DNA from 4 places in the Agrobacterium sp. DSM 25558 genome. Region 3 is predicted to be linked to each of the others. Evidence: predicted binding sites of a transcription regulator. Region 3 holds the regulator's gene; each other region holds the start of a gene.
What was found. The regulator LexA, encoded in region 3, represses DNA repair genes until DNA is damaged. The targets are predictions, from matches to a motif close to TGTTCNNNNTGTGTTCNG.

Region 1 (4,211 bases), on a different contig from region 3:
GCTGAATGAGCAGGGTCTTGCCCTTGCCCAGCGGCGGATTTCTGCCGAAGAGCGTGCCGCCGAAGTGGAGTCCACGCTTCTCGATATCGATACGTCTTCGTTGCGCGCCAAGCAGGATATCAACAAGGCAATGCAGGACGAGATCAACCTGCGCAATGATTGGGTCGCTCAGCGCTCCAAGGAATTGCAGGATACAGAAGCTGAACTGCAGAAGCTGAACCTGCAACTCGGCACCAGCCGCGAATTGATTTCCGAAGCACTGGCGCAATCAGCCGAGGCCATTCGCTTTGATCCTTCGGGCAAGTCGGCGACCATCACCTACGTTATCGTTCGCGAACAGGACGGTACATCGAAGGAAATCAAGGCTGACGAAACCACATCCATTCAGCCTGGTGATGTGATAAAGGTGTCATCAGACGTTCTGATGCAGTGAGGCCCACATGCGGATTGCCAAATCGGCACTGATCGATCCGGATAGAAACGGCCTTTACGGAATGGCGGCGGTGGCGCTGTCATTCTTCGTCTTCGCCTATTCATCCAAGTTCGGCATGGTCTCGGTCCTTGCCTACTACGCCGTGTGGCTCCCACTCGTTCTGGTGGATTACCGTCGTGTTTTGGGCAATTACACCCGTTACCTCTGGATTTTCGGTTTCGGTATTCTCGCGGTGCTCTCCAGTTTCTGGTCGGACGCCATGTCCACAACCATGAGGGCATCCATTCAATATATGACGCATATCGTCTGCGCACTGATTGCGATGCGCGTCATCTCGATCACCACACTGACGCGCGGTGCGCTTATCGGCATTATTGTCGTTCTGCTTTATTCCATGCTGTTCGGTATTTATCTTTTCGATGCTCTGGATGGCACATTCAGTTTCGTCGGTGCTTTTTCCTCCAAGAATCAGCTTGGTTTCTATGCATCTCTCGGTGTGATTTTTGCCGCCTCCTCGGTGCTGGTGCTGCGTCAGCGCGACATGATCTGGCTTGGTATTGCCGGAATGGCAGGCTTGCTCTCAGCTTATTGCCTGCTGGCATCACAATCGGCCACGTCAGTCATCACGACGGCCGCCGTTGTTGCTCTCATCATCGGCTTTATGCCCATGGGCATGCTGTCTCCCGCCAATCGCAAGATGATCTTTCTTGCTCTGGTGGGCGCAGGTGGCCTGCTTGTGGTGGCGGCTTTGCAATTTGGCCTGCTGGATGCGGTGCTTGGCATTTTCGGCAAGGACTCGACACTGACCGGGCGCACCTATCTATGGCAGCAAGGCATCGAGGCCGCGAAAGCCTCTCCTATCCTGGGCGTAGGCTATCAAGGCTTTTGGGTCGTGGGCTTTTATGATGCCGAGCGTCTGTGGGACGATTTCTTCATCACCACGCGCAGCGGTTTTCACTTCCACAATACCTATATCGAAACCGTCGTAGAGAATGGCTTCGTTGGCTTGGCACTGCTGGTTATGGTGCTGTACGGAACGCTCCTCGGGCACTTGCGCTCTGTGCTGGTGCGCAACCGCGATCCGCAGGGACTGATCCTTTTTGCTCTTTGCGCGCTGTTCGTTGTGCGATCCTTCGTGGAAATCGACATTATCTTCGCCTATCAGATCGGCTCTTTCCTGCTCTATTATTCAGCAGGAAAACTGACGCTGCCAAAGCGTGTGGCCGCTGGCGCATTTTCTGGCGTGGCCATGCGCCCTGTGCCGGGGCGCTGACTTTCATCAATATGGAGACGTCTTTTTGTCTTATCCACAGGACGCGGGAAAGCTTATTGACTCTTTGCTGAAATAGGAACAAAAAGTGAACAAGTAGTTTTTGAAGCGTGAAGTGCCTCTAAAAGTGTTGTGTCATGCATAAACGCGCCGAACAGTTGGTTGTCGAAGAATTGCGGGAGCGGCTGGAGCGGATCACGCAAGGTCCGGTACGGCATCATGAAACCCTGCCTTTCGGTGTTCCTTCCATTGATGAGCATCTGCCCGGCGGCGGCTTGAAGCTCGGAAGTTTGCACGAGGTCAGCGGTGGCGGCAATGGTGCCGTGGATGGCGCTGCTCCGGCGCTGTTTTCCGCAGGCATAGCCGCACGTGTGAAAGGCAAAATTCTTTGGTGCGTGACCCGGCCTGATCTGTTCATGCCTGCCTTGACGCAGGCGGGCCTATCGCAAAACCGCCTGATCATTGTGGAGTGTCGCGATGAAAAAGGCGTGCTGGACTGTTTCGAAGAGGGCTTGCGCTGCAACGGCTTCGGGGCAGTGGTGGGTGAAGTGTCGAAACTGCCAATGACCATCTCCCGACGTTTGCAATTGGCGGCGGAAGGGTCCGGGGTCGTCGGTCTCGCAATTCGTCGCTGGCGTCATCCATCCGGTGCTGTTGAGTTCGGACAGCCGACGGCTGCCGTCACGCGGTGGCGCATTTCCGTGCGGCCCTCCACACCCTTGCCGGTGCAGGGGGTGGGTCGGGCGCGTTGGTTTCTGGAGCTTTTGCGGTGTCGTGGCGGCGAATGTGCCGATTTTGAAGTGGAAGCCTGTGATGCAAAGGGTCGTCTCGCTCTACCTGCCGACATGGTCGACAGACCGCTACCGCAGGACGCTTGGCAAACAAGCGCCACCGCTTGACCGCCCGGTGGTGATGATTGCCAGACAGGGAAGTCGTCGGGTAATCGCAGCGCAGGATGTTGCGGCAGCATCGGCTGGCCTGAGGCTCGGCATGCCGGTCAGCAAGGCGCAGGCCATTCTGCCCGGCCTCATCGTGGAGGAGTTGCAGGCTGCCGAGGATGCCAAAGCGCTGCGGGACCTCGCCTTCTGGTTCCTGCGGATCTACGCACCGATTGTCGCGCCTGATCCGCCTGATGGTCTGGTGCTGGATACGACGGGTGCGGACCATCTGCATGGCAACGAACATCTGATGCTGACCGGCATGATCAACCGCCTGCACGGGCTTGGCTTTACGGCACGTGCTGCGATTGCCGACAGCTGGGGTGCCGCGCATGCGCTGGCTCGCTTCGGCAAGGATGCCGCAACCATCGTGCCGCAAGCGGGTGCCTTTGCCGCACTCGCATCTCTCCCCTTGGCGGCTCTTCGTCTGGAGCCGAGGACCGTGGCCGATCTGAAAGTGCTGGGCTTTCGCCACATTGGGCAGTTGATGGCAACAGCGCGTGCGCCGGTCACGCTGCGTTTCGGCCCGCAGGTGGGTCGCAGGCTGGATCATGCTCATGGCCTGCTGTCAGAACCGATTGAGCCGATCCGCGTGCCGGAATTGGTCGAAGTTTTTCGCTTCTTTGCCGAACCCATTTCTGCTGCCGAGACCATCGCACGATACACCGAAAAGCTCGTTCGCCGGCTTTGTCTCGGGCTGGAAAAGCGTGGCCTCGGCGCACGACGTGTCGATCTCGTGCTGCACCGGGTCGATAGCGGCTTGCAGGCCATCCGCGCCGGAACCTCCAAACCGGTTCGCGACGTCAAGCAATTGACCCGCCTCTTGAGCGACCGGATCGATACGATCGACCCCGGTTTCGGCATCGAGAAAATGACTCTGACGGCAACCCACGCGGAAGCGCTGGTGGTGGGGCAGGCGCGCTCCACCCTGCTGGATGATGCGAAAGCCGATATTGGTGAAACCGTCGATGTCATCATCAACCGCGGCCACAAGGTCTATCGTTATGCGGCAGTCGCCAGCGATGTACCCGAACGTTCCGTCCAGATGGTTGCTGCACAGTCTGCCGCTGATCCTCTCGGCTGGCCGGACCACTGGCCACGTCCAGTTCGCCTCCTTGCCCGCCCGGAGCCGATCAAGACAATGGCACTGTTGCCGGATCATCCGCCCAAAAGCTTCACATGGCGCGGTGTCCGCCGTCTGGTGAAACGGGCCGATGGGCCGGAACGCGTTTTCGGTGAATGGTGGAAACGCGACTGCGAACAGGCTGCAGTTCGCGATTATTTCACCGTGGAGGATGAGGCAGGCGAGCGCTTCTGGATTTTCCGCTACGGTGATGGTGAGCACGCCAATACCGGCTCCTTGAGCTGGTTTATGCACGGGCTATTCGGATGAGCGCTCAATATGCCGAACTTCAGGTGACATCGCATTTCTCGTTCCTGCGGGGGGTCAGTTCCTGCGAGGATTTGTTTGCCCAGGCAAAAGCCCTCGGCATCGAGGCCCTGGGCATTGTGGATCGCAACAGCCTCACCGGAATCCCGCGCGCCTATCGGGCTGCGGAAAAAACAGGAA
Region 2 (4,211 bases), on a different contig from region 3:
CTTGTGGTGCTTCTTTCCGCTCCAGCCGCTCGAAATTCGGATGTTCCAGCGCAATGTTGAGCGACCGCAGCCGGTCAGGCCGCTCCGGGTGCCCTGCAGGCGTTATGTGTTCCAGGAATATCGGGTGCTCGTAAAGCCGTGTGGCCATGGCGGTGACTCCTGAAAAGCGGCAGCGTTACGCGCGCTGCGGCAACAGTGGATAACCGGCCATCACGGCGCGGCCAGCCAATGCGGCCAGAACGGCCTTGAGGACATCGCCCGGAATGAAGGCCATGGAGCCGACAAAGGCCTTCTGAAAACCGATGCCAGCTGCAAAGCCCAGATAGGTTATGCCGAACACATACAGAACGATCACACCACCGGCAACGCTGGCCAGAAAGAAGCCCAAGCCCTGTGCCAGAGCCGATTGATCCCTGTTGACCAAACGCTCGGACAAATAGCCCGTGGTAAAGACGGCAGCAATCCAGCCGATCAGGAAGCCGGTGGTCGGCGTGTAGAAAATGGAAAGACCACCGCGACCGCCCGATAGCACCGGCAGGCCGATGGCGGCGATAAGGATTGTGAGAAGAACCGCCAGCGTGCCACGCTTCGTACCCAGCACCACACCGGCCAGCATGACACCGAGCGACTGGGCCGTGATAGGCACCGGAATGAACCCAAGCGGGATGGGCGGCAACAGGCCAAGCGCGATGATGATGGCTGAAAACAGCGAGATCAGAACGAGGTCACGGGTTTTCATTCTCAATAGGCTCCCATCTTTAAATATCAGGAGATGAGGTTTGGCCTCTGAAACCGCGCGCGTCAATGGCATCCGCAATCGCGTCGGCATCCTTCAACGTCATAATGATCAGCGGAACCAATATCGTATGCAGCCTTGTCTTCATTCCGCGGGCGCGGTGCGCATCGCGCAACGTCTCGTAGCGGTTGATGACTTCAGGCACGAAACGCACGACAAGCCCAACCGCCAAGCCGACATCGGCGGCCTTGGCGAGCCCCAGCTTTTCCAGCGGACGCAGCGCAAAAGCGATTTCATCCATGAACTGAGAAATGCTGACACTTGCCGTAATCGCCGTCGCCAGCAGCGTCAGGGCCGTCAAACGCAAAAGAGCAATTGCCGCATCCGCTGCCGAAATTAGCAGAAAACTGAAAGCTGCGATGATGGCAATGGTCAGCAGAACAGGCCGCAGCCGCGCAACGATTTCCCGAAAGCCCAGGTGCGTCTGCCACAGCACCAACCCCGCCATCGAAACGGCGGCGAGGAGGATAAGCGGATCGCGCGTAAGAAACAGGCCGATGCTGAACAGGGCTAGGCTCGCCAGCTTGATGCGGGGCGATAGCTGGTAAAGCCAACTGCTTCCTTCGACATGCAGGCTTTTCATGTCAGTGCCAGCTCTCGGTAAAGCTGGATGGCCTCGGCAGGGGATGCATTGGCATGAAGCCTGTTCTGATGGAACAGAAGCACGCGGTCAAAGCTTTCCAGCAGGGGAAGATCGTGGGTAATGACGATCAAACCCTGCTCCAGCCCCGCCATGGTCCGTTCCACCAGCGCACGGTTCTTCAGGTCCAGCTGGTTGGTCGGCTCGTCCATGATGAGAATTTTCGGGTTGGTGATGGTCAGCGCGGCAAGGGCCGAGAGCTGCAACTCACCACCGGAAAGCTCATGCGCACGACGTTTTGCCAGATGCTGGATATCGAAGCGCTGCAAGGTGGCGTCCACTGCCGCATCGATGGCGGCCTTACTCAGCCCCTTGTTTTTCAGGCCGAACGCAATGTCATCGCGGATGATGGGCAGGATGATCTGGTTTTGTGGGTTCTGGAAGATGAAGCCGACATCCTTCAAGACATCGGACGCATCTTTGACCGTATCCAGCCCGTTGACGCTGACATGGCCACTCGTCGGTTTCGTCAAGCCGTTGATCATCCGCGCGAAGGTCGTTTTGCCCGAACCATTGAGACCGATAATCCCGATGCGTCGTTGGTTAAGCGTCAGCGTAAGAGGCTCGACCGCCGCTCTACCCTCAAACGCCACCCCCGCATCGTTAAAACGAATATCCACTGCCAGTCCCCAAATGCTCTCGCTGTTCCTATAAACGCAGGAGAGGGCAAACGAAACAAGGAACAAAAAAAGAACATTGATTTTTCAGTCTCGCAACCATAGGCTTTTGCCATGGCGATTCTGATTTCGAACGAAGCAGCACGACGTATCTTCCTGGCGCGACAGGGTCTATCCGCATCGCCCAGCCGTGCCATGGGCAAGGCCGATTTGTTGAAACTGATCACGGATATCGGCTTCGTACAGTTGGATAGCATCGCCACTGTAGAGCGGGCGCACCACCAGATCATCTTTTCCCGCAACCAGACCTACAAGCGCCAGCACCTCACGGAGCTGCTGGAGAAGGACCGGGCGCTGTTCGAGCACTGGACGCATGATGCCTCGATCCTGCCAGCGACCTTCTACCCCTATTGGAAACACCGTTTCCGCCGCCGGGAGCCCGTTATTCTGGAACGCTGGCGCAAGTGGCAGGGGGAGGGGTTCGATGCGGACTTCGAGGAGACCTATCGTCGCATTGCCGAAAACGGCCCTGTCATGTCACGGGATATGAAGGCGGAGGGCCATCAGTCCGGCGGCTGGTGGAACTGGCATCCATCGAAGACCGCGCTTGAATATCTCTGGCACACCGGCAAACTGGCGGTGGCTGGCCGCATGAACTTTCAGAAGGTCTATGATCTCGCAGAACGGGTCATTCCGGCTGAACATCACGATAAAGAGGTTCACCACGACGAGTTCGTCGACTGGGCCTGCCGCGAAGCACTGACGCGGCTGGGCTTTGCGACGTCGGGCGAAATCTCCGCCTTCTTCGACATCGTCACGCCGCAGGAAGCCAAGCAATGGGTAACTGATCATCGCGATGAGCTCTGCGAAGTCTCGCTTGCCTCTTCGGATGGTGCCAAGGAGCGTGTCTCGTATGCCTTCGAAGGGTTCGCGGGCGAGGCGGAATCGGAGATCGAGCCACCCAACCGCATCCGCGTGCTCAGCCCGTTCGATCCCCTGCTGCGCAACCGCGCGCGTACCGAACGCCTGTTCGGCTTCTATTATCGCATCGAAGTCTTCGTGCCGGAGCCGAAGCGGCAATATGGCTATTACGTCTTCCCGCTTCTGGAAGGGGACAAACTGATAGGTCGCATCGATATGAAGGCGGAGCGTAAAGGTGGAACGCTGGATGTAAAGCGCCTGTGGCTTGAAAAGGACGTGCGTACGTCTTCGGGGAGGCTTGCAAAGCTCGATGCAGAATTGAACCGGCTGGCGAAATTTACCGGTGTCGAGACTGTACGGTATCTGGATGGTTGGCTGGGTTAAATCATCTAGTCGCGCACCGCAGCCATGACCGCGTCTACGGCCCGTTCCATCGCGCCGGGATCATCGAACACGGCGAGAAGCAACGTCGCTCCTTCGAGGCGGACAAGGGCATCCGTGGCTGTGATGGATGCAATGTCACGTGGCATCGCCTTTTCCAATATGTCGGTCATCCGATCCCGGTGAGCCTGGAAGAAATTCCGTACGGCTTCCTTGGCCATCGGCGTGTCGTCACCCACGCCATAGGCCAGATGAAATCCCACGCAACGCTTGCGGTCCGTCAGGCTGTCGGCAATCGCCCGGACGACCGCCTTGTAGGCCGTGTACCAATCTGAACCGTCGATATCCGGCTGGGTAAAGGTCTCATCCAGCGTCAAGCTGAGAACCTCCGGAACGAGCGCTTCCTTGTTGGGAAATCGCATATAGAGCGAGGCTTTTCGCAGGCCGACTTTGTCCGCCAGATCCTGCATCGACGCGCCGACATAGCCCTTTTCCCGAAATAGCTCACGCGCCTCCCGGATGATCTTTTCTCTGCTTACTTTTGTCATGCGGTACCCACCTCCATCCAAGTCTTCGTCGCAAAGTACGGCGAGCGTTCGAACCATATCAAATATTTTCCCTATTTACAAACGACCGATCGGTAGTATTTTGATCTCGACAAACGAGCTATGGGCTCGTCTCGATGTCAACAAAAACGATTTTGGAGGTCACGATGACCATCATTTACAAAACCCAGACAGTCGGCGACGTGGAGGTGTTTTACCGCGAGGCGGGTGCGAAAGACGCGCCGGTTCTGTTGCTCCTGCACGGGTTTCCTTCGTCAAGCCACATGTTTCGGGAGCTTATTCCGATGCTC
Region 3 (4,211 bases):
GACATAACGGTAAAGCGGCAAGCCAGTCGTTTCGGCAGCAGCCTTGGCAACAGCCAGGGAAACGCCGAGGATGGCGTTGGCACCCAGGCGGGACTTGTTTGGTGTGCCGTCAAGCTCGATCAGGGTCTGGTCGACATGAATCTGGCTCTCGGCATCGAACCCGCCCAGCGCGTCGAAGATTTCGGTGTTGACAGCTTCAACTGCCTTTTCAACGCCCTTACCGAGGTAGCGCTTGCCACCATCACGCAGTTCTACGGCTTCGTGCGCGCCTGTCGATGCGCCCGATGGAACTGCTGCACGACCGAAAGAGCCGTCTTCCAGGTAGACATCGACTTCAACAGTCGGATTGCCACGGCTGTCGAGAATTTCGCGTGCGATGATATCGGTAATGGCTGTCATGATCTCTCCCTTGGGATTGGAACAGGATTTTTCAGTTGCCTGTCTTAGAGTGCATACCGAAAACTGTGAAGCGCTTTTCGAATGATCGGCGCGATAAACAGGGCGACGGAATAGCGACTCGATGTGAATTTCTTCAGTCGCTGTAGACGACGCGCAAGAAATTACAATGACGGTGCCCGTTTCAGGCACCGCTTTTCAATAAAAGCCGATTAAGGCCAAAACCCGTCACGCAGATTTGGCGATGTCGTCAAAAGCGAGCAGCTTTTCCAGAAGCTTCGGCATGTCCTTCAGGTGAACCATGTTCGGACCATCCGATGGCGCGTTATCCGGGTCCTCATGTGTTTCCACGAAAAGACCCGCGATGCCAACGGCAACAGCAGCACGCGACAATGTTTCCACGAATTCGCGCTGACCGCCCGTCGAACCGCCCTGCCCACCCGGCTGCTGCACGGAGTGGGTAGCATCGAAAACAACCGGTGCGCCCAGAGATGCCATGATCGGCAGGGAGCGCATATCAGACACCAGCGTATTGTAACCGAAGGACGCACCGCGTTCGCACAGCAGCACATTCGGGTTACCGCTGTCGTTCAGCTTCGCCAGAACGTTCTTCATATCCCACGGCGCCAGAAACTGGCCCTTTTTGACATTGATGACGCGACCAGTCTTGGCAGCAGCCACCAGTAGATCCGTCTGACGGCTGAGAAACGCCGGAATTTGCAGAATATCAATCACCGGCGCAACGATGCCGCACTGTTCTTCCGTGTGAATGTCCGACAGAACCGGAAAGCCGAACTGCGCCTTCAACTCGGCAAAAATCTCCAATGCCTTGTCGATACCGATGCCCCGCTGGCCGGAAAGGGACGTGCGGTTGGCTTTATCGTAAGAAGACTTGTAAACCAGCCCGATACCCAGCTTGCCACACAGCTCTGACAACGTTTCCGCAATCATGAATGCGTGGTCGCGGCTTTCCATCTGGCAAGGTCCGGCGATCAGCGAAAAGCGTTCTGTATTGGAAAAGGAAACCGCTTTGGAGCCCTGCCCCGCAACGACTTTCAGATTGTTCGTTACACTCATCGTCTTTCCTTGCAATAAAGCGGGCGATTTCAATGGTGCAGACCATCGAGATATTCCCTTATCGTTTGTTGGCCACGCATTTAGCAGCAAGGCGGCCCAGAGTCACGGTATAGGTCCGCGTAAGACCATCTGGTGTTGCTGATTTACGCATCAACAGATGCTTAAATGAATTTCACCGAATTTTAAGGGATTGCAGAACACATATGGAACATATAGTGTTCGTTCTGTATTTGTTTCGCGAATCTTCGCCTCTAATTCCAAGGGTGTTCCTTCATGCTCACGCGCAAACAGCAGGAATTGCTTCTGTTCATTCATGAAAGAATGAAAGAGTCCGGCGTGCCGCCATCTTTCGATGAAATGAAAGATGCACTCGATCTTGCTTCAAAATCAGGTATCCATCGGTTGATCACCGCACTTGAGGAGCGCGGCTTCATTCGCCGGCTACCGAATCGGGCGCGCGCTTTGGAAGTCATCAAGCTTCCCGAATCCTATTCGCCACAAGCCAAGCCTCAACGCGGGTTTTCACCCAGCGTTATCGAGGGTAGCCTGGGCAAAGCAAAGGTGGCTGAACAGCCGCCCCGTCCCGCAGCGTCCAACGACAGCGCACCCAATTCTGTTAGCGTCCCAGTTATGGGCCGGATAGCTGCGGGTGTGCCGATTTCCGCAATTCAAAACAACACCCATGACGTTGTCGTTCCGATGGATATGTTGGGTTCGGGCGAGCACTACGCTCTGGAAGTCAAAGGCGATTCGATGATCGAAGCCGGGATTTTCGATGGTGATACGGTCATTATTCGCGATGGAAGCACTGCAAATCCGGGCGATATCATTGTGGCTCTGGTCGATGACGAGGAAGCAACGCTGAAGCGCTTCCGCCGAAAAGGCGCTTCCATTGCGCTGGAGGCTGCAAACCCTGCCTATGAGACGCGAATTTTCGGACCGGACAGAGTGAAAATTCAAGGCAAGCTGGTCGGTTTGATCCGCCGTTATCATTAATATGTTGCGGGCATGCGTTGTCATGCCCGCTACTCAAATTGTATTTTGATGGTCATAATATTCCCTGCCAGCCTGTCTGAAATATCAATTTAAGACCACAAAAAATCACGGCAGTTAGGCTACAAAACCTATATTCATTAGTCGGGTCACGAAATCCACTAATTGGTGTATCTCAATCTCGTTGCATCTGAGAATCACTACGTCGCTGTGTGCCTCGCGCTCGTCTTATCGAAGATCGAACGAACAGTTACCAACGTTGGCGTACCTAAATGTTGTTTTCGGGTAGGTCCGTCCGCGGCCATCAAATAGTTTGATGAGCATTATCACTCCGGCGGCCTGTATCCGGTCTATTGCGTGCCGTATTGATGGACGATAATGGGGAACATTGACATGTATGATCTTTACATAGCCAACAAGAATTACTCTTCATGGTCCCTGCGGCCATGGGTTTTGATGCGAACCTTGGAGATTTCGTTCAACGAAAAACTCGTACAGTTTGGCACGTCGAACCACGATTTCACGCGCTTCTCTCCGTCGGGAAAGGTGCCCTGCCTCGTAGAAAATGACCTGACCGTATGGGACAGCCTCGCCATCGCTGAATATCTGGCAGAGCGCCATGATGGTGTGTGGGCAAGTGATGCCAAAGCGCGGGCGTGGTCGCGCTCGGCGACTGCCGAGATGCATTCTGGTTTTCAGGCGTTGCGCAACGAACACCCAATGAGCGTCGGTTTGCGCATACGGCCATCGTCCATCAGCGAGCCCCTGCAGAGGGACATATCTCGAATAGACGCGCTCTGGCAGGACGGCTTGGCAGCTTTTGGTGGTCCGTTTCTGGCAGGGAAAAACTTCACCGCTATAGATGCGTTCTACTGCCCCGTTGCATTCCGGTTCCAGACCTACTCTACACCTCTGTCGGTGGAGGCCGAAGCCTACAAAAACCGCCTGCTTTCCCTTTCCGCCATGCAGGAATGGCAGGGTGCTGCTTTGCTGGAAACGTGGCGAGATGCGGGTCACGAGGCTGAGGCGCGGGCCGTGGGAGAATGGACAGCGGATCTGCGCGCGAAATAGCAAATGGCGGCAGCCACACGCTATGGGTCCAGCGCCAACATATTTTCGATATGCGCAGGCAACTCGGGATCGAAGTCCTCGCTGCGCCAATCATAACTGCGGTGCATGGTCCATGATCGATCCTGACCCTGCATTGCAACCTTCGCCCGTAGAACGGCGTCGCCTTTACGGCCAAGCCAGACTTCCATGGAGCCGGTACGTCGTAATGTCTCCTGACTGATCAGGATCGCACCGGACCGACAGGCGGCGAAGGGCACTCTGCGTGTCGTCACCACTAGGTCGGCAACGTCGCATGCCGTTCCCGTCAGCGCAGTGTTGGAAATAACCGCTACAGTTACGCCCTTCTGCGACTTAGCCACACACCACATATCTTTGCGGCAGGTGAATATATCCGTGGCACCGGTTGCTGCTCGCATCTCCTCGGCAGCCCGCGACTTTTCGATATCGGTCAAACCCGCCGTGCGGGCTTGAGAGCTAACCGCTTCCTCTGCATCATCACCAGCAGGTGACGTGACACGATCGAGCATTTTGGGGGCGACGTGATGCGCGGGTAAAGGCACGGCTCTTTGCCATTGCTCGTAAACGAAGCCGGAGGCGCGTTGTTTGGTGGAGGCAACCGCGTCTGCGGATGTCAGCGCGACCAGCGAACCATCCTCATAGATCAGCAGGTCCGG
Region 4 (4,211 bases), on a different contig from region 3:
TCGAGGCAGCGCGTGCGGGTGAGGCGGGCAAAGGCTTCGCGGTCGTCGCACAAGAGGTGCGCGAACTCGCCCAACGTTCGGCAAAGGCCGCCAAGGAGATCAAGGAACTCATCAGCAAGTCATCGGTGGAGGTTGAAAATGGTGTCAAGCTCGTGCAGCAGACGGGCGAAGCGCTGAAAACCATCGAAAGCCATGTCACCGTGATGAACGAACACATGGGAGCGATTGCGACCTCCGCTCAGGAGCAGGCGACAGGCCTTGCGGAACTGAACACCGCCGTCAACCAGATGGACCAGACGACTCAGCAGAATGCTGCGATGGTCGAAGAAACGACATCTGCAACATCGGCGCTTGCCAGCGAAAGCGATAAGCTGCGCACCTTGCTGCAAAAATTCCAGCTCGTCGCACAGGGATCGCACGGGCGGGATAACGGTGCCTACGAGATGCGGCGCGCCAGCTAAGTCTGGGCCTTCCCGTCACTCTGTCCGCATGGGCCTAAAGCTCATGCGGTGCAGCGGGCAGGGGCCATTGGCCTCGATGGCACGCAGATGCGTCGGTGTGCCATATCCCACATGGGCTTCGAAACCATAGGCCGGGTGAATCAATCCGGCCCTTTCCATCATCCGGTCTCTGGTGACCTTGGCGATGATGGAGGCGGCGGCAATGGAGACGGAACGACCGTCACCCTTGATAACAGCCTTCGCATCACACAAAAGACCCGGAGGAATATCGCGTCCATCGGCCAGTACGAGGGCAGGTGTTAGGTGAAGTCCGAGCACGGCACGACGCATGGCATCCAGGCTAGCCCGCAATATGTTCATGCGGTCGATCAGGACTGGACCGGATGAGGCGACAGACACGATGGATGTTTCCAGGATTTTCTCGAACAGAACCTCTCTTCGGGCTTTGGAAAGCTTTTTCGAATCATTCAGTCCCTCAGGAATATTCTCAGGATCGAGAATGACAGCAGCGGCAACCACAGGACCGGCCAATGGCCCACGTCCTGCTTCATCCGTGCCAGCCACCGGCCACTGACCGCGTTTCCTGGCCTCACGTTCCAGACTGAAATCCGGGCCGGTATCGATCATGTCAAAAAGTGCAGGAGAATCGGATGCTGTGCGTTGCTTCATGCGGCGGAAACTCGCACAGGCAACCGATCTCCCGCAAGCCCCCGGTCGCAGGGCGTTCGCAACAGCCACGGGGCGGAGGCCGTTACATGAGGTCTTATGACCTCTGGCTCTTTAAATTGGGGCAAAAGAGCAAAACGCATGCGAGGCGGCAGATTACCGGGGGCATAATCCGTAGCGCAGGGCATAGACGCTACGGATATTCTTGAAACATCAGCCCTCATGGCATGATGCCTTTTTCGTATTCCAGTCAGTCGCGACTGTTCGGGTCGAACAAACTGGTAGGGCTCGTCAAAGCAATGAAAGCTGCACGCCTGCACCTCCCGGAGCGATGAACAGATCATCGCGAAGGTGGATTCCGCGGCGGATCAGGCCAAGCCTTTTCGTTGCCATCTCGAAGCGGCGGCCAATCTGCCAGGCATAGGGTCCGGCCCCTTTCATCCGCTTTCCGAATTCGGCGTCATAATCCTTGCCATCGCGCATGGAGCGCACCAGTGACATGACATGCTGGTAGCGATGCGGATAGCTGCGCAGCAACCATTCGCGAAACAGCGGACTGACTTCCAGTGGCAGACGCAACAGTACATAGGACGCCTCTGTCGCACCGGCTGCCTTTCCAGCCTCCAACACCCGCTCGATCTCGTGGTCGTTAAGGGCCGGAATGACCGGAGCCATCATCACGGCAACCGGAATACCAGCCTCCGTCAGTGTCTTGATCGCTTCCAACCGTTTGGTGGGTGTCGATGCGCGCGGCTCCATGCTGCGAGCGAGCTTGCGATCCAGTGTCGTCACCGAAATACCCACCTTCACCAGCCCCTTGGCGGCCATGGGCGCAAGAATGTCGATGTCGCGGGTGATCAGCCCGGATTTGGTGACGATGGCGACGGGATGCTCGGCCTTTGCCAGCACTTCGAGGATCTGCCGCATGATGCGCCATTCCCGCTCGATCGGCTGATAAGGATCGGTATTGGTGCCGATGGCAATCACCCGCGCCTTGTACCCCGGCTTGCCCAGTTCCCGTTCCAGAAGCTTTGCGGCATCCGGCTTGGCAAATAGCTTCGCCTCGAAATCCAGACCAGCAGACAGGCCCATATAGCTATGGCTTGGCCTTGCGAAACAATAGATGCAGCCATGCTCGCAGCCGCGATAGGGGTTTATGGAGCGGTCGAAGGGAATGTCGGGTGAATCGTTACGGGTAATGATGGTGCGGGGTTTTTCCACCTGCACTTCGGTGCGAAACTCCGGCAGTTCCTCAATGATCTGCCAGCCATCATCGACAGGCTCGTGCTGCAAAGTCTCAAAGCGTCCACCGGGATTGATGCCCGCGCCACGTCCACGACGTCGGTCGATCTCAATCCGCAGGCCCGATGCATCGGCCAGCGCATTGGCGATATCTGGCGTATGGCCCGGCTGAAAAGCAGCCTGCCCGGAAAGCACATGTTGTCTCATCTGGATGCTCCTGACCGGCATGAACCGGCTTGGTGGATGCATCGATTCTTAAACCACGAATGAGAACATTACAAGAACAAAATGTCGAAACGCGCGATAGCTATTTCTTTTGCATTGCGGTAGGAATTTTATCGATGAAATGTTGTGGCGGCGCAGGCTTTGCTATTTTATCGATCATAGGGATCACAAGCAGATAGACATATGCTGACAGTCATCATGGAATGCCGGGATCAGGAGCCGGAGCTTGCTCATACCCTTTCCACGCTCGTTTCGGGTGCCGTGGAGGGGCTGATCAGTGACGTCATCGTGTTGGATCACGCCTCCAGCGACGGCTCGGAGCGTGTGGCTGAAGCCGCTGGCTGCCGGTTTTATACGGAATGGGACATCAGAGATATCATCGCCTCGGCACGCGGCGAGTGGATATTGATGATGGAGCCGGGCAGCCGCCCGCAAAGCGGCTGGATCGCTGACATCAGCGAATATACGGCGCTTGGTAAGATGCCGGCACGCTTTGCTCCCTCGCGCCACTACCGCCCATCGTTTCTGTCGCGTTTCATACGGCGTAGGCCGCCGCTGGAATATGGCCTGCTGTTAGCCAAGCAGGAAGCGCTGTCGATCGCCAAGTCCGGCATGCCGCTCGATCATTTCCCCAAATCGCAGAAAACCCGTCGCCTCAGCGCCGAGCTCATACCCTCATGGGTGCTGCGCGCGGCGCGGTAGTTAGCCTTGCGCCTTGCCGCGCTTCAGGTGCTCGTCCAGACGCGGCATGATTTCCACGAAATTGCAGGGCATGTGGCGGTAATCCAGCTGCGCCTTCAAGATTCCGTCCCATGCATCCTTGCAGGCACCGGGAGAGCCGGGCAGCACGAAAATGAAGGTAGAGTTGGCAAGTCCAGCCGTTGCGCGCGACTGGATGGTGGACGTGTTGATCTTGTCATAGGAGATGCGGTGGAAAACGGCAGAAAAGCCATCCATGCGCTTCTCGAACAGAGGCTCCAGCGCGTCCGGCGTCACGTCCCGCCCGGTAAAGCCGGTGCCGCCGGTGGTGATGACGACGTCTATCTCGTCGGATAGCGTCCAGTCCCGCACCTGTGCCTGAATGGCTGCCGTGTCATCCGCCACGATGGCGCGGTCCACCAGAAGATGACCAGCCTCGGTAATGCGAGCGACAAGGGTATCGCCGGATTTGTCGTCTGCCATCGTGCGGGTGTCGGAGACGGTCAGAACCGCAATGCCGACGGGAATAAATGCTCTTTCAACAGTCATCTCAAAGGTCCGCCCATGGTTTTCGTTGCCTGAACATACCAGCCGGGACGGTATTGGCGAAGCGTGTTGGCCGCAGTTTCAGCATCCTGCACCGTCGCGAAAAGCCCGAAACAGGTCGCACCGGAACCGGACATACGCACCAGTTCAGCACCGGCCTGTAACAGCAGGTCAGATGCCTCGCCGATTTCGGTCAAAACCGCCCGCGCTGGCGGCTCGAGATCATTGCGGCTTTTGCCGATAAAGGCCATCCATGGTGCATCGCCACGTTCTTCCAAAGTAGGATTCTTCTTGCTCGTCAGGCGCTTGAAAATCTCCGGTGTCGAGACACCTTTTAGTGGATTGACGAGAACGAGGTTCAGCACCGGCATG

Region 1: DSM25558_RS19410 (ImuA family protein) is a predicted target of LexA. The motif match lies at 1,781-1,798, and genes of this name have one in related genera.
Region 2: DSM25558_RS08065 (energy-coupling factor ABC transporter ATP-binding protein) is a predicted target of LexA. The motif match lies at 2,115-2,132, and genes of this name have one in related genera.
Region 4: DSM25558_RS07840 (PA0069 family radical SAM protein) is a predicted target of LexA. The motif match lies at 2,638-2,655, and genes of this name have one in related genera.

Annotation. Positions count from the first base shown of each region.
Region 1 is NZ_FMUD01000025.1:52,140-56,350, reverse strand. It holds gene DSM25558_RS19420 (polysaccharide biosynthesis/export family protein) at 1-433, shown strand, start outside; gene DSM25558_RS19415 (O-antigen ligase family protein) at 441-1,706, shown strand; gene DSM25558_RS19410 (ImuA family protein) at 1,841-2,602, shown strand; gene DSM25558_RS19405 (Y-family DNA polymerase) at 2,517-4,034, shown strand; gene DSM25558_RS19400 (error-prone DNA polymerase) at 4,031-4,211, shown strand, end outside.
Region 2 is NZ_FMUD01000007.1:52,354-56,564, forward strand. It holds gene DSM25558_RS08050 (histone deacetylase family protein) at 1-148, opposite strand, end outside; gene DSM25558_RS08055 (biotin transporter BioY) at 176-739, opposite strand; gene DSM25558_RS08060 (CbiQ family ECF transporter T component) at 759-1,379, opposite strand; gene DSM25558_RS08065 (energy-coupling factor ABC transporter ATP-binding protein) at 1,376-2,056, opposite strand; gene DSM25558_RS08070 (winged helix-turn-helix domain-containing protein) at 2,168-3,358, shown strand; gene DSM25558_RS08075 (TetR/AcrR family transcriptional regulator) at 3,364-3,903, opposite strand; gene DSM25558_RS08080 (alpha/beta fold hydrolase) at 4,068-4,211, shown strand, end outside.
Region 3 is NZ_FMUD01000001.1:209,762-213,972, forward strand. It holds gene eno (phosphopyruvate hydratase) at 1-399, opposite strand, end outside; gene kdsA (3-deoxy-8-phosphooctulonate synthase) at 625-1,473, opposite strand; gene lexA (transcriptional repressor LexA) at 1,747-2,469, shown strand; gene DSM25558_RS01110 (glutathione S-transferase family protein) at 2,860-3,537, shown strand; gene DSM25558_RS01115 (ComEC/Rec2 family competence protein) at 3,558-4,211, opposite strand, start outside.
Region 4 is NZ_FMUD01000007.1:1,607-5,817, forward strand. It holds gene DSM25558_RS07830 (HAMP domain-containing methyl-accepting chemotaxis protein) at 1-461, shown strand, start outside; gene DSM25558_RS07835 (ribonuclease HII) at 477-1,130, opposite strand; gene DSM25558_RS07840 (PA0069 family radical SAM protein) at 1,419-2,576, opposite strand; gene DSM25558_RS07845 (glycosyltransferase family protein) at 2,778-3,296, shown strand; gene moaB (molybdenum cofactor biosynthesis protein B) at 3,297-3,842, opposite strand; gene DSM25558_RS07855 (4-(cytidine 5'-diphospho)-2-C-methyl-D-erythritol kinase) at 3,839-4,211, opposite strand, start outside.